One region of the Janthinobacterium sp. RA13 genome, then DNA from elsewhere that is predicted to be linked to it. Evidence: predicted binding sites of a transcription regulator. Region 1 holds the regulator's gene; the other holds the start of a gene.

Region 1 (7,898 bases):
ATCGTCGTGGCCAGGGTATTCATGACTTCGTCGAGGTCGAATTCGACGGGCGACAATTCCATGCGGCGCGCCTCGATCTTCGAATAGTCGAGCACGTCGTTGAGGATGCCCAGCAGCGACTGGCCCGCCACTCTGACCATGGTCAGATACTTGCGCTGTTCCGTGTCGAGTCTGGTATTGCCCAGCAAATACACCATGCCCAGCACGGCATTGAGGGGCGTGCGGATTTCATGGCTCATGTTGGCCACGAAATCGCTCTTCGCGCGGTTGGCCGCCTCGGCCCGGTCGCGTTCCTGCTCCAGCTCCGCCGCGCGCGCTTCGAGTTCCTGCTGCAGGCGGTCGCGTTCGCTCATCAGACCGTTGAACGCTTCCGTCAGTTCGCCGATCTCGTCGCGCTGCTGCACCGGCACGGGGGTAAAACGGCTGCCGCTGTTGCGCAGGGCCAGCAGGGTGTCGCGCAGGCGCACCAGCGGCGACAGCAGGCGCACGGTGACCCAGCCCAGAACAAAGGCGGCCAGCAGCGAGGCGAGGATGCTCCACAGCACCAGCCGGTACAGCACGCCATCGAACGGTTCGAAGGCATCGTCGACGGGCAGCGAGCTGGCCAGCAGCCAGTTCACCGATTTCAGGCGCTTGAAACTGTTGACGGCCGTGATGCCGCGGCTGTTGGTGCTGACCATGCTGCCTTCGCCATCTTCCTTCAGCAGCTGGGTCGTCGTCAGATTGGCGTTCGGCTGGCGCGGCTGCAGCAAGCGGCTGGTATCGGGGTGCAGCACGTAGCGCGGCACGGCGCCGCGCGTGAGGATGAAGTAATAGCCGCTCTTGCCGACCTTTTCCGAGCGCAAACGCCCCAGCAGGTTGTCCTTGTACAGGCGCAGCACGCCGATCACCACGCCGGCCACCTGGCCATCGGCGGTGAGCACGGGCGCCACCATCTGCACGATGGGCATGCCGCTCGATTTACCGAGCATCGGCTCGGTGATCATGGGCTGGCGCGTGCGCAGGACGGTCTGGAAATACTCGCGCTCGGCAACATTGATGCCGGCGCGCCCCGGCACTTCCGGCATGTCGGCCACGACGGCGCCTTGCGCGTCGAGCACCAGCACGTCGTCGAACAGCACCAGCATCGAGCGGCGCGAATAGTATTCGCGCAATTGGGCGGGCCGGGCGATCAGTTCCGGCGGCTGCTGCCGGGCCGTCAGGGTGACGATCTGCAGCAGCATGCCCAGCTTGTCGTCGAGCTCGGCAGCGGTGCGGCTGATCAGGGATGACTGCTGGCTCAGCAGTACTTTAGTGAAATCGTCGCGCATGTGCTGCACCTGGATCATGGTGACCAGCGCGATCATGGCGATCGAGGTCAGGCTGGTGGCCAGCGCGACTTTTGCTTTGATGCCGAGAGGCTTCATGATTTCCTTTTCAGTACCGGGCGGCACAGGCGGCAGATAATGCTGTCAGGAATTTTCCTATCAATACCCCAGCTTGGCAAGCGGCGCCGCGCAAATTGCCCTCCCCGCATGGGCTTTTGACGATGTTGCCATATAATTAAAGTCGGAACGTCGTTTATTCAGCGAAATTGCCGTGAAATTGGCACACGGCAACCCTGTATGCAGTAAACTTGTTGTTGCATTTTCTAAAAGGTACCGACATGACTGAAGCGCTACTCACTCCAACCTTGCCTACAGTGAACGTGGAAGCGTTGCGTGCGCGATGCTCGACCTGCAGCATGCATCAATTGTGCCTGCCGATGGGCCTCGATATGGGCGACATGGACAGGCTGGACCAGATCATCGGCCGCCGCCGCAAAATCGTGCGCGGCGCCTCGCTGTTCCGCATCGGCGACTCGTTCCAGAACCTGTACGCGATCCGCCTGGGGCACTTCAAGACGTACCAGATCAATCCGGGCGGCGAAGAGCAGGTGACGGGTTTCCAGATGGCCGGCGAACTGCTGGGCATGGACGCCATCAGCGCCGACCGCCACCACTGTAATGCGGTGGCGCTGGAAGACAGCGAAGTGTGTGAAATCCCGTTTTCCAGCCTGGAACAATTGCTGGGCAATATGCCGACCCTGCTGCGCCATTTCCACCGCATGATGAGCCAGGAAATCACGCGCGAGCAAAGCGTCATGCTGTTGCTGGGCAATATGCAGGCGACGCAGCGTTTTGCCGCCTTTATCGTCAACCTGGCGTCGCGCTACGAAGCGCGCGGCTATTCGAGCAGCAAATTCCAGCTGCGCATGTCGCGCGAGGAAATCGGCAACTACCTGGGCCTGACCATCGAAAGCGTCAGCCGTTTATTGTCGAAATTCAAGAAGGAAGGCTGGCTGCGCGTCTCGAACCGAGAAATTGAAATCTTGCAGCCGGCAAAACTGAAGGCCATCACGGCCGGTACCGACGTCTGCAAATAAGGCTTACAGTTCCTCGTCGGCGTGCAGCGCGATGCTGCGTTGCAGCGGCCAGGTCCAGATGCCGGACAGGCGCCACTCGCGCTTGTCGTTTTCCACCAGCACTTGCCAGCGGCTGCGCTCGAGCATCGGCAGCGCCACCGAGAAATTGCCGGCCGCATCGGGCCGCACCAGCAGCTTGATGTCCTTTTCCGGCAGCGTCGCATGCGCCAGGTGCAGCTGCAGCGGACCCTGGTAAGCTTTGCCGAAGCTGTGCACGGAACCACTGAGGCGCGCTGACGCCACGTCGTAGGACAAACTGGTAGCCATCGCCAGGTCGCTGGCGATCGTGTCGCGCTTCAAATCCTGGTTGATCGCCTTGCCCTGCTTGTAATAGTCGCCCACCACCAGCGCATCGGGTTGCGTAAACGCGATATAGCCCATGAAGCTGCCGACGACCACGGACAGGCCGGGACCGATCATCAGCAGCCATGGCCAGCGATGCTTGTACCAGGGATCGGCGGGGGCTTGCAGTTTCAGACTGTCGGACATGGTGATTCTCCTGTGTAAACGGCCAGTCCCCATGCGGGGACCGGCCTTCCTGCTTTAACGCGGCACGATGAATACCGCGCTTTCACGCACATGCAGCGAGGGGTTGTCCAGCGATTGCAATTCGATCGCAATCTTGTTCGACCCCTTCTCGCCGACGCCGTGCGGCACGCGCAGGCGGATCGGCCAGCCCAGCGTTTCCGTCGGCTGCAAGGTCACTTCTTCGCGCGTCAGCAAGGTCAGGCCCGGCAAGCCGGAAGCGCTGATCTTGAAATGCTGGCTTTGCTCGGACGTGTTCATGATCTGCAGGCGGTAGACGTTTTCGATCATGCCGTCTTCCACTTCGCGTCCCATCGAACCGCGGTCGCGGATCACATCCATTTTCAGGGGTGTGCGCAGGGCCAGCGAGGTACATACGGCGATGATGATCAGGGCCAGGATGGAAGTGTAGATCAGGACGCGCGGGCGCATGGCGCGCTGGCGTATCTGCTTCGAATTGAAGTTGTTTTCCATCGCATGGTCGGTGCTGTAGCGTATCAGGCCACGCGGCCGCTCGACCTTGTCCATCACGCTGTTGCAGGCATCGACGCAGGCGGCGCAGCCGATGCATTCATACTGCAGGCCGTTGCGGATATCGATACCGGTCGGACACACCTGCACGCACAGGGTGCAATCGATGCAGTCGCCCAGCTTGTCGTTGTTGCCGGCCTTCTTGCTCATGGCGCCGCGTGGTTCGCCGCGCTTGGCATCGTAGGTGATGATCAGGGTGTCCTGGTCGAACATGGCGCTCTGGAAGCGCGCGTAGGGGCACATGTATTTGCACACCTGCTCGCGCAGCCAGCCCGCGTTGCCGTAGGTTGCCAGGCTGTAGAACAAGACCCAGAACCATTCCCAGGGACCGAAGTTCAGGGTGGTCACCGACTGCGCCAGTTCCTTGATCGGCGTGAAGTAGCCGACAAAGGTAAAGCCCGTCCACAGGGCGATGGCGCCCCATGCCAGGTGCTTGGCCGTCTTCTTGAACGCCTTGCGCACGGAGGGGCCCTGCTTGTCGAGGGCCATGCGCGCGCTGCGCGTACCCTCGATGCGGCGTTCGACCCACAGGAAAATTTCCGTGTATACCGTTTGCGGGCAAGAGAACCCGCACCACACCCTCCCGGCAATGGCCGTGACGAGGAACAACAAATACGCACAGATGATCAGCAGGGCCGCCAGATAGATGAAATCCTGGGGCCACAGCACGACGCCGAAAATGTAGAACTTGCGCGTGGTCAAATCGAACAGCAGGGCTTGCCTGCCATTCCAGGTCAACCACGGCAAGCCGTAGAACGCGAGCTGGGTAAGCCATACGCATACCCATCGCCAGGTAGCGTAGCGTCCTTTGGCCTCGCGAGGGTAGATTTGCTCGCGGGCCGCATACATCTTGATGACTTGAGGTTCCATTTTTACTTGGCGGGTGCCTGCGGATTCGACAGACTCCAGACATACGCCGACAGCACGTGTACCTTGGATTCGCCGAGGAAATCGCTGAAGGCAGGCATGGTGTTGCTGCGTCCCTTGCGTACGGTTTCCATGATGGTATCGGCGCTGCCGCCGTACAGCCAGGTCTTGTCCGTCAGGTTCGGCGCGCCGAGCATCTGGTTACCCTTGGCATCGGCGCCATGGCAGGCCATGCAGGCGCCAAACTTGGCCTTGCCCAGCACCGACTTGACGGGATCCGAGGTCGAACCGGACAGGCTCAGCACATAATGGGCCACGTTTTCGACATCCTTTTCGGAGCCCAGGGCGGCGCCCATCGGTGGCATCTGCCCATTGCGGCCGTGCAGGATGGTGGTCTTGATGATGTCGGGTTCGCCGCCATACAGCCAGTCCTTGTCCGTCAGGTTGGGGAAGCCCTTGTTGCCGCGCGCATCCGAGCCGTGGCATTGCGCGCAGTAGGTCAGGAACAGACGCTGGCCGATGGCTTGCGCCTGCGGATCGGCGGCCACCGTCTTCAAGTCCTGGCTCAGGTACTTGTTGAACAGGGGACCGTAGTCGGCTTCCGCCTTCTTCAGCTCTTCCTCGTACTGGCCCGTCGATTTCCAGCCCAGGCTGCCGGCATAGTTGCCCAGGCCTGGATACAGGAACAGGTAGGCCAGCGCGAAGACGATGGTGATGTAGAACAACCACATCCACCAGCGCGGCATCGGCGTATTAAGTTCCTTCAAGTCCTCGTCCCAGACGTGGCCCGTGGTGCCGTCGGCAGGGGCGCCCTCGACCACTTTGATTTTCGACTGCGAGTACAGCAGCACGCCGCAGCCGATGATGCCCAGCAGGGACAGCACGACGATGTAGATATTCCAGAAGCCATTGGTAAAGTCAGCCATGGTGATGCTCCTTCGCCAGATTCATCTCGGCCTCGGCCGGATAGTCGAGCGCGTCATCGGCGAACGGCAGGCGTGCCGCCGCGTCGAAGTCGCTGTTGCTGCGGCTGAACGTCCACCACAGGATGCCCACGAACGTCGTAAAGGAAACCACCGTCATGACGCTGCTGGCGCTGTCAAACAGGTTTTCGATTGCCATGCTAATTCCTTGTTTTGATTAATGTACCGAGGCCTTGCAGATAGGCGACCAGGGCGTCTTCTTCCGTCTTGTCCTGCAGCTGCGCGGGGCCGGCGGCGATCTCTTCATCGCTGTACGGCTGGCCCAGGCGTTTCAGGGCGCGCATCTTCGGCATGATTTCGTCAGGCACCAGCTTGGTCTTCGCCAGCCAGGGGTAGGACGGCATGTTCGACTCGGGCACCACGTCGCGCGGGTTGTTCAAGTGCGTGCGGTGCCATTCGTCGCTGTAGCGCGCGCCTACGCGGGCCAGGTCGGGCCCCGTGCGCTTGGAACCCCACTGGAACGGATGGTCGTAGACGAATTCGCCAGCGACCGAATAGTGGCCATAGCGTTCCGTTTCCGCGCGCAGCGGACGCACCATCTGCGAGTGGCAGTTGTAGCAGCCTTCGCGCACGTAAATGTCGCGGCCCGCCAGGCGCAGCGGCGAATACGGCTTCAGGCCGGCGACCGGCTCCGTCGTGCTCTTCTGGAAGAACAGGGGAACGATCTCGACGGCGCCGCCGATGCTGATCACCACCGTGACCAGGGCGATCAGCAGCCAGGGGTTTCTCTCAATCCATGCATGTGAAAATTTCATTTGCTTATGCTCCTATCAGGCGTGCGCCGCGTTCAGTTCCGGAATGCGGGCGACGGGGAGTTTGCTGCCGCGCAAGGTCATCCAGGTGTTGTAGCCCATGATGCACATACCCGACAGGTACAGCAGGCCACCGGCCACGCGCACCACGTAGTACGGATACGTCGCTTTCACGCTCTCGACAAAGGTGTAGGTCAGGGTGCCGTCCGGATTGACCGCGCGCCACATCAGGCCCTGCATCACGCCGGCGATCCACATTGCGGCGATGTACAGCACGATGCCGATGGTGGCCACCCAGAAGTGCACATCGACCAGGCGCGTGCTGTGCATCTGCGTGCGGCCCGCCAGGCGCGGCAGCAGATAGTAGATCGAACCCATGGTGATGAAGCCCACCCAGCCCAAAGCACCCGCATGCACGTGGGCAACGGTCCAGTCGGTGTAGTGCGACAGCGAGTTGATGGTCTTGATCGACATCATCGGACCTTCGAAGGTGGCGATGCCGTAGAACGACAGCGAGACGATCATGAATTTCAGGATCGGATCGGTGCGCAGCTTGTGCCAGGCGCCCGACAGGGTCATGATGCCGTTGATCATGCCGCCCCAGCTTGGTGCCAGCAGGACCAGCGAGAAGACCATGCCGATCGATTGCGTCCAGTCAGGCAATGCCGTGTAGTGCAGGTGATGCGGGCCCGCCCACATGTAGGTGAAGATCAGCGCCCAGAAGTGGACGATCGACAAACGGTACGAGTACACGGGGCGCTCGGCCTGTTTCGGGATGAAGTAGTAAACCATGCCCAGGTAGCCAGCGGTCAGGATGAAACCCACCGCGTTATGGCCGTACCACCACTGGATCATGGCGTCCTGCACGCCCGCATACGCGGAATACGATTTCGTGAACGAGGCTGGCATGACGGCGCCATTGACCACGTGCAAAATCGTCACGGCCAGGATGTAGGCGCCGAAGAACCAGTTGGCCACGTAGATGTGTTTTACCTTGCGCTTGATCAGGGTGCCGAAGAACACGATGGCGTAGGCGATCCAGACGATGGCGATGAGGATGGCGATAGGCCATTCCAGTTCCGCGTATTCCTTGCCGCGTGTCATGCCCATGGGCAGGGTGACGACGGCGCACAGGATCACCGCTTGCCAGCCCCAGAACGTGAAGGCGGCCAGCTTGTCGGAAAACAGGCGCACTTGGCAGGTGCGTTGGACAACGTAGTACGAGGTAGCGAACAGGCCGCAGATGCCGAAGGCGAAAATCACCGCATTCGTGTGCAGCGGACGCAAGCGTCCGTATGTCAGCCATGGTATATCGAGGTTCAGGGCAGGCCAGGCCAGCTGAGCGGCGATGATAACGCCAACCAGCATGCCGATGATGCCCCATACCACAGTAGCGACCGCGAATTGCTTCACGATCTTGTAGTTATAGTTCAGCGATTGATCCACAAAGACTCTCCCTGGAATTACTATTTATGATGGTGGCCAGAGAGTAAGTGTTTGACCGAGAAAAAACTTTGATGTGGATCAAAATTCCCCGGATGAAATAAGCGTAGCGAACTGGCATCGAAATAAAGTGATATTTCGGTCAAAAAAGCCATGCAAGATCCCTGCAACAGGGGCTTGATGTGGCGTAAAACGTGCATGGCGGCAAGGGCTTACAGTGGCGAGTCCAGACACGCCCAAGGCCCGCCATGGAAGACCCTGAACGCTGCGACCCGTTGGATGCCCAGGTGGACCTGCTCGTGGGCAAGGCCGATGGCACGACCCTGTTCGATCACGGCAAGCTCGCTTGCCTGG
Region 2 (7,898 bases), 1.4 Mb from region 1:
CGTGCTGCGTCCGTTGAAACTGATCATCGACAATTTCCCTGAAAACGACAGTGTGGAATGCACGGCGCCCGTGCATCCGCACTTCCCCGAGCGCGGCCTGCGCACCTTCCCCATCTCGCGCGAGCTGTGGATCGAGGAAGACGACTTCATGGAAGTGCCGAATAAAGGCTATTTCCGTTTGTATCCGCCGATCGACGACAAGCCGGGCAGCAAGGTTCGCCTGCGCTATGGCTATGTGATCGAGTGCACGGGCTTTGACAAGGATGAAAACGGCAAGGTCATCGCCGTGCATTGCACCTACTTCCCGGACAGCAAGTCGGGCACGGAAGGCAGCGCCAATTACAAGGTCAAGGGCAATATGCACTGGGTCAGCGCGCCGACGGCGATTCCCGCCGAAGTGCGCCTGTACGACCGCCTGTTTACAGACCCGCAGCCGGACGCGGGCGGCAAGGACTTCAAGCTGGCCCTGAATCCGCTGGCCAAGGAAGTGGTGCAAGCGTGGCTGGAACCGGGTGCGGAACTGGCCCAGCCGGAACAGCGCTTCCAGTTCGAGCGCCACGGCTACTTTGCGGCCGACCGTGTGGACAGCCAGCCTGGCAAGCCCGTCTTCAACCGCATCGTCACCCTGAAAGACAGCTGGCAGCCCGCCAAATAAGGCGCGCATGCCGCTCACCCCAAAAAACCGCTGCGGCGGTTTTTTTTCGTTTCAACCATATATATCACCTGAGAATATTGCCAGTTGACTATATTCACGATAATTTTGTATATTAGGCAGCTATTGAGCAATTTACAATGTCGATGGCGCTTCTACAACGCAGTCCAGCCTCCGCCGCCCAGGCGGCACCCGATTCCTCTTCCTGATGCGGATGGCGATGTCTTCTACTGCCAGCGAACACCCCTTATCTGTTGAAAAAAGACCGCTGTGGCTGCTCGGCTTTGTGATGTCGATGGTGGTGGGCCTGTTGTTCTACATGGCAGCCTCGCTGTCGATCGAAAGCGATGCCAGCGAACAGTTCAACAATCTGGCGCGCAATACCCAGAAAAGCATCGAATCACGCACCAAATCGTATGCCAACCTGCTGCGCGGCACCGCCAGCCTGTTCCACGCCAATGCGCACGTGAGCCGCGAGCAATTTCACCGCTACGTGGCAAACCTCGCCCTGCAACAGAACTATCCGGGCGTGATGAATCTCAATTACAGCCAGGAACTCGACGAGACGCAGCGCGCCGCCTTCGAAGCGGCCATGCAACACGACTATCCACCCGGGCGCGACGGCTATCCGGCGTTTGCCATCCATCCGCCTGCCCCACGCGCCCATTATTCCGTGCTCGTCTACGTCGAACCGATCGCCAGCGCCCCGGATAAGTATGGCTATGACATCGCCTCGCGCCCCCTGATCGCCGAAACGCTGGCGCAGTCGCGCGATTCCGGGAACGTCAGCAATTCCGGCATGCCCGTGCCGATGCACGGCCGCCCCCAATTGACGGCCATGGCCATGCGCCTGCCCGTGTACCGCTTCGGCATGCCGGTCGCTACGGTGGAGCAGCGGCGCGCCGCTTACCAGGGTTCCGTCGGCATCGGCTACGACCTGGTGTCGATGATGCGCAGCGCCCTGGCCGACATGCCGGTACGCAACGTCCGCCTGACCGTGTTCGATATCGGCCCGCAGGCGCCGGAACAGCCGGACTTGCCACTACAGTTGCCGCACAACATGCGCCCCATCTTCGACAGCACGACGGCGGGCATGCATGCGCCATGGTGGCAGCCCGGCAGCTCGGGCCGCTATCTGAGCAGTACGATGCTGATCGAACACAATGGCCGCGTGTGGCAAGCGCTGTTCAGCGTGCGCAAGAGCGACCTGTATTCACGCTTCGACGCCTTCCTGCCGTGGCTGGCCCTGCTGATCGGCTGTGCCAGCACCATGCTGCTGTATATGCTGTTCCACACGCTGGCGTCGTCGCGCCGGCGCGCCATCCAGATGGCGACGGGCATGACGGAGGAATTGCGCGCCAGCCAGATCCGCCTGCAACTGTCGCACCAGAAACTGCGCCGGCTGGCGGCGCACGCCGACCAGATCAAGGAAGAAGAGCGCAAGCGCATCGCGCGCGAAATCCACGACGACCTGGGACAGAACCTGCTGGTGCTGCGCATCGACGCCGACATGCTGGCCTCGCGCACGCAACGCCGCCATCCGCGCCTGAACGCCCGCGCCCGCTCGACCCTGGAGCAGATCGACGCCACCATCAAGAGCGTGCGGCAAATCATCAACGACTTGCGCCCTACCGTGCTGGACCTGGGCGTGAATGCGGCCGTCGAGTGGCAGGTGGCGCAATTTCGCCAGCGCACGGGCATCGCCTGCGAAGTGAACGAAAGCCATGACGACATTTGCCTCAGCGATCAATGCGCGACGGCCCTGTTCCGCATCCTGCAAGAGTCGCTCAGCAACATTTCCCAGCATGCGAATGCCAGCCGCGTGCAAGTCAAGCTGGAAAAGTGCCGCGATACGGTGTCGATGAGCATCAGCGACAACGGCGTGGGCGCGGCCATCGACGGGCGCAACAAGCTGGGCTCGTTTGGCCTGGTGGGCATCGAGGAACGCATAAAATTGCTGGGCGGCACTTTTTACATCGAAAGCAGCCCCGGCGCCGGCATGAGCGTGCACGTCAGCGTGCCGCTGGGCGCGGACGCCACCGCCTTTCCCTACCAGGAAGAAAGCCGGGCCAGCAGCTGACAGGCGCGCGCCCGCATGAAGCAAGCTCAGCTTGCATATTTCGTAATTAGATGCAATATTGATGTAGAACAACTCAGCGCCCGCCCGCCATGGGCCAGGCATTCCTCGACCACTTGCCAGGAGTACACAGCCGCCGCTTTCCCTTGCTTCACCGTATTTCCCACAACGCTCTTTACAAAAGGACATTCATGGATACGAACGACAGTTTCAAGGCAATTGCAGATTTGAATTTGGACGCGATCAAGGTCAAGCTGATGCACCGTGAGTCAGGCGAAGGATGGAGCCTGGAGAAGGCGAATGCGGTGGAATTCGAATACCGCCGCTTCCTGATCCTGATGAAACAATTTCCACAAGAAGAGACGGCACCGTTGATGGACGTCGATACCTTCTGGCACTACCACATCCTCGACACCCTGAAATATGCGGCGGACTGCGAACAGGTGTTCGGCTACTTCCTCCACCACTTCCCGTACATCGGCTTGCGCGGCGAAGACGACGAAGCGGCGCACCACCGCGTGGGCGAGCGCATGAAGCAATTGTATGAGCAAACGTTCGGGGAAGATTATATCCGCGCAGAAACGGCGTATTCGGGGCGTGCGGTACAGGCGGCGTATTCGGGACGGGCAGTACAAGCGGCGTATTCTGGACGGGCTGTGCAAACAGCATTTTCCAGTGCGGCGGTACAGGCGACGGCTTACTCGGGCCGGGCCGTGCAGACGGCGTTTTCCAGTGCGGCGGTACAGGCGACGGCGTATTCGGGCCGCGCGACCGGGCTTGCCAGCACCGCATTTTCCAGCGCACCAGCCTCATTGACGGCAGCGGTGGTCAAGTCGTCCTCGACTGGCCAGGAAATGGGGCGTTTCTATGTCGATCGTCCGGTACTGAACCGCGACGCGCAATAGAAAAGCGGAAAACAGATGTGGCTGCCGCACGCGGCAAGCCTGACTTACCCAGACGGCACCTCTCAGTTTGCCGTCTGTCAGGCGCTCTTAGGCAGCCATCAACTCGCGCAATTCACGAATGCTGAAATCGCTGATTTCATGCATGCGGATAAGGATCGTGGCGCCGATCGGCAAGGTATTGTGACGAATCTTGCTGATGACCGGTGGCGCCACTTCCAGAGCTCGCGACAAGGCGGCATCGTTTTTCAGTTGCAGCTTGTCGATGATCGCGTCGAGGACGCGATTCGGGTTGTAGGTAGGCAAAGAGGTAATTTGTTTGAGAGACATGATCAAAAATCCGTACTTGTTGTATTAGAGCAATAAGAAACCGAATGTCTCTTCTGCAATAATTCAGGGTAAACACACTAAAAAGCGCCATCACTTATGCGGCTTTTACGCCGCAAACAATATAATACACGCTATTGTTGATTTTTGCGTAACTTAAAGCAAAATTGTGATAATTGAAGAGAATTGACGCACTTGGAATGTGCTAGAGGATAACTCAAATCGGGAAAGTTTGCTGCACGTCATCAGTTTTTACGATGAGCAACACCGCTATGCATGAGCCAGGCTATCGCCATGAGGGTGCTCAGGCGGGCCATTTCCGCGGATAAATGCCAGCCTTGCACGGCCACGCCGGCCGGAGTGGCCGGAACGCAAGTGCATGCGGCATCGTCCACACGGCACCAGGCCAGTTGCCGGCGAATTTCATCGGGTGGTGGCGGCGGCTGCAGCGCACGTTCGCGCCGGCGCATATAGGCGCGCACCTGTTCCTTGCTGGGGTGACTCGTCGTTCGCATGGCTCGCTCCTGCTGACGGGAAACAGCGTCACGCTCTGCAGAGCTCGCCACAAGAGCCCAGACGCGTGACGACATCGCTCACCATATCGCCAGCGCGCCGTGGCGCGTTTGCGCTGCATCAAATGGCAAGGCCCCGGCGTTGCGCCGAAGCCCGTACTGCCCCATCCTTACTTCTTTTGCTGGCGCACGCGCTGCTGCTGTTTTTCCTGCGTTTGCTGGCGATTCTGCTTGCGCTCGAACAGGGTGACCGCATCTTTCTTGGCTTGCTCGGCGGTACGCATTTCTTCATGCGCATCGTGCGGGACAAAAAATTCGGCGTCCTGCGCCGCCACCACCAGCTTGATGGCGGCCTCGTCGTCGAGGTCGTACAGTTCCGTCAGGACGGTGGTGACCTCGTCCAGGTATTCTTCGTAAGTGAGGGTGCTCATGCGGTATTCCTTAAGTGAGTGGCGCAGCGCGGGAACGGCGCGCTGCGCGCCGGCCCAGCAAAGTGCGCAGATAACCGGCCATTTTACCTGATGCCGGCGCCATCGGCTGACAGCGACTGCAAGGCATCGGCCACGCGGGCATAGCGCAGGCGCACGCCCAGTTCGCGCTTGAGGCGCGCATTGTGCAGGCGGCGCGACTCGGACATGAACGACAGCAGCATCGGCGTAACCACTTGCCGCAGCTCGGCACGCGGCAGGCGCGGAGGGCGCGGCAGGCCGAACGTGTCGGCCACGGCGTCGAAATACTCGGCCATTTTGAGTTCGCTGTCATCGCTGGCGTGATACACGCGTCCCGGCTTGCCCCGCCACAAGGCCCGCTCGATGATGCGCGCCAGGTCGTCGGCATGGATATGGTTGGTGTAGACATCATCTTCCGCGGCCAGGGCCGGCGTGCCTTCGCGCAAGCGCTTCAAAGGCAGGCGGTCGTCCGCATAAATGCCGGGCACGCGCAGGATGGCCACCCTGGCGCCGCGGCGCGCGCCCCAGCCGCGCAAGACCTGTTCCGCGTCGACGCGCCGCTTCGCGCGCGCATTGGCCGGCGCCGTCGGCCGTGTTTCATCGACCCAGGCACCGGCGCAATCGCCATACACGCCGCTGGTGCTCACATACACCATGCGGGCATGCTCGGGTAAAATGGCGGCCAGATTGCGCGTGCGCTGGTCCAGCAAGCCCGACGACCGGGGCGGCGCCAGGTGCACGATCATCGTCGCCAGTCCCGCCAGCCGTTTCAGGCTGGCGCGGTCGTCGAGGTTGGCCACGATGGGCACGGCGCCGGCTTCCCGCAACTGCGCGCAGCGCGCCGGCTGGCTGGTGACGGCAAAGACGCGAAAACGCGCCGCTAGCTGCGGCAGCAGCCGCATGCCGACGTCGCCGCAGCCCAGGATCAGCAAGCGCGGCAAGCCTGACGGCTTGCGCAAAGAGTGCATTAACATATTTTTCATCTCAAGGATTGTATGACTTTTCAAATTACTGTTCAGCCCAGCGGCCACCAATTCAGCTGTGAAGCGGACGAAACCGTCCTGTCGGCAGCGATACGCGCCGGCGTCGGCCTGCCGTACAGCTGCAAGAGCGGCGCCTGCAGTTCCTGCAAGGGCAAGATCGTCTCCGGCAACGTACAGCATAAGCCATACCAGGCCCGCTCCCTGACGGAAGATGAAGCGGCCGCTGGCTATTCGCTGCTGTGCTGCGCCGTGCCCCAGGGCGACCTCGTGGTGCAGGCGCGCGAAGTGGCGGGCAGCAGCGACTACCCGATCAAGAAAATGCCGTCGCGCGTGACCACCATCGAGAAAGTCGCTCCCGACGTCGTCGTGCTGACCCTGCAATTGCCAGCCAGCGAGCGCCTGCACTACCGCGCCGGACAGTATATCGAAATCATGCTGCGCGACAACAAGCGCCGCAGCTACAGCATGGCCAGCGCGCCCGTCGAAGGCGGCCCGGTCAGCCTGCACATCCGCCACATGCCCGGCGGCCTGTTCACGGACCAGGTGTTTGGCAGCATGAAAGAGCGCGACATCCTGCGCTTCGAAGGACCCATGGGCACCTTCTTCCTGCGTGAAGATTCCGACAAGCCCATCGTGCTGCTGGCCTCGGGCACGGGCTTTGCCCCGCTGAAAGCCATCGTCGAGCACATGATCAACGAGCAATCGCCGCGCCCGATCACCCTGTACTGGGGCGGCCGCCGTCCGCACGACCTGTACATGGATGCGCTGTGCCGCCAGTGGGCCGCCGACTTGCCGCAGTTCACCTATGTGCCCGTCGTCTCGGACGCCTTGCCGGAAGACGCGTGGGAAGGCCGTACGGGCTTCGTGCACCAGGCCGTCATCGCCGACTTGCCGGACATGTCCGCATACCAGGTGTATGCCTGCGGCGCGCCCATCGTCGTCGAATCGGCCAACCGCGATTTCGTGCAGCTGTGCCAGCTGCCAGCCGACGAGTTTTACGCGGACGCCTTCACCACGGAAGCCGACCTGGCCAAGTAAGCGTCACCGTCCAGACAGCGGGGCGCGGCTGGTGCGGCGCCCGCTGCCATCACCGCCCTACCCCGCTGCTCCCTGGAAATCTCATGTCTTTCGCCATCCTGCGTCACCGCAACTTCGCCTTTTATCTTTCCGCCCGCGTGCTGGGCACGGTGGCCGTGCAGATGCAAAGCGTGGCCATCGGCTGGCAGGTGTACCAGATCACGGGCAGCCTGTTCGACCTGGGCCTGATCGGCCTGGCGCAGTTCGCCCCCTTCCTCGTCTTGATTTTGCCGGCCGGCCACGTGGCCGACCGCTACAACCGCCGCAACATCATCGCCTGGTGCCTGGCGGCACAACTGGCGTGCGCGCTGGCCCTGCTGGCCTTTACCCTGAGCGGACTGTCCATCGTCTGGCCCGTGTTTGCCGTGCTGGTGCTGTTCGGCAGCGCGCGCGCCTTCATGATGCCGGCCACGCAAGCCGTGCTGGTGAACATGGTGCCCACGCAACACTTCAGCCGCGCCGTCGCGCTCAGTTCGTCGAGCTCGCACGTGGCCATCATCCTGGGCCCTACCCTGGGTGGCTTGCTGTATTACTTCGGCCCCAAGGTGGTGTATTTGATCTCGTCCGCGCTGCTGGTCGTGTCCGTCCTGCTGATGCGCGCCACCACGCCGGCGCCGCAAGTGGTCAAGCGCGAACCCGTCAGCTGGCATACCCTGCTCGAAGGCTTGCGCTTCGTCTGGTCGAAACCCATCGTGCTGGGTGCCATTTCACTCGACCTGTTTGCCGTGCTGTTCGGCGGCGCCACGGCCCTGCTGCCGGCGCTCGCGCATGACGTGCTGCATATCGGCCCCAGCGGCCTGGGCCTGCTGCGCACGGCGCCCGGAGCAGGCGCGGCCCTGTGCTCGATCGCGCTGGCCATCTTCCCCATCACGCGCCGCGTGGGCGCCTGGATGTTCGGCGGCGTGGCCGTCTTCGGCCT

The links. Region 1 encodes FNR, which switches genes on or off when oxygen is low (the NO sensors DNR and NnrR bind a similar motif). Its sites were predicted from a motif close to TTGATNNNNATCAA; they were not measured.
Region 2: FG13_RS24935 (glycine-rich domain-containing protein) is a predicted target of FNR. The motif match lies at 2,791-2,804, and genes of this name have one in related genera.

What each region holds. Positions count from the first base shown of each region.
Region 1 covers NZ_JQNP01000001.1:4,244,282-4,252,179, reverse strand. Annotated here, with positions in the region: gene FG13_RS18755 (response regulator) at 1-1,406, opposite strand, end outside; gene fnr (fumarate/nitrate reduction transcriptional regulator Fnr) at 1,646-2,404, shown strand; gene FG13_RS18745 (FixH family protein) at 2,408-2,932, opposite strand; gene ccoG (cytochrome c oxidase accessory protein CcoG) at 2,987-4,369, opposite strand; gene ccoP (cytochrome-c oxidase, cbb3-type subunit III) at 4,372-5,292, opposite strand; gene FG13_RS18730 (cbb3-type cytochrome oxidase subunit 3) at 5,285-5,488, opposite strand; gene ccoO (cytochrome-c oxidase, cbb3-type subunit II) at 5,490-6,104, opposite strand; gene ccoN (cytochrome-c oxidase, cbb3-type subunit I) at 6,120-7,547, opposite strand; partial or broken gene FG13_RS29095 (T6SS effector phospholipase Tle3 domain-containing protein) at 7,793-7,898, shown strand, end outside.
Region 2 covers NZ_JQNP01000001.1:5,639,112-5,647,009, reverse strand. Annotated here, with positions in the region: gene FG13_RS24945 (glutamine--tRNA ligase/YqeY domain fusion protein) at 1-655, shown strand, start outside; gene FG13_RS24940 (CHASE domain-containing protein) at 873-2,732, shown strand; gene FG13_RS24935 (glycine-rich domain-containing protein) at 2,921-3,634, shown strand; gene FG13_RS24930 (hypothetical protein) at 3,722-3,961, opposite strand; gene FG13_RS30745 (hypothetical protein) at 4,204-4,473, opposite strand; gene FG13_RS24925 (hypothetical protein) at 4,641-4,901, opposite strand; gene FG13_RS24920 (SDR family oxidoreductase) at 4,985-5,902, opposite strand; gene FG13_RS24915 (CDP-6-deoxy-delta-3,4-glucoseen reductase) at 5,915-6,940, shown strand; gene FG13_RS24910 (MFS transporter) at 7,024-7,898, shown strand, end outside.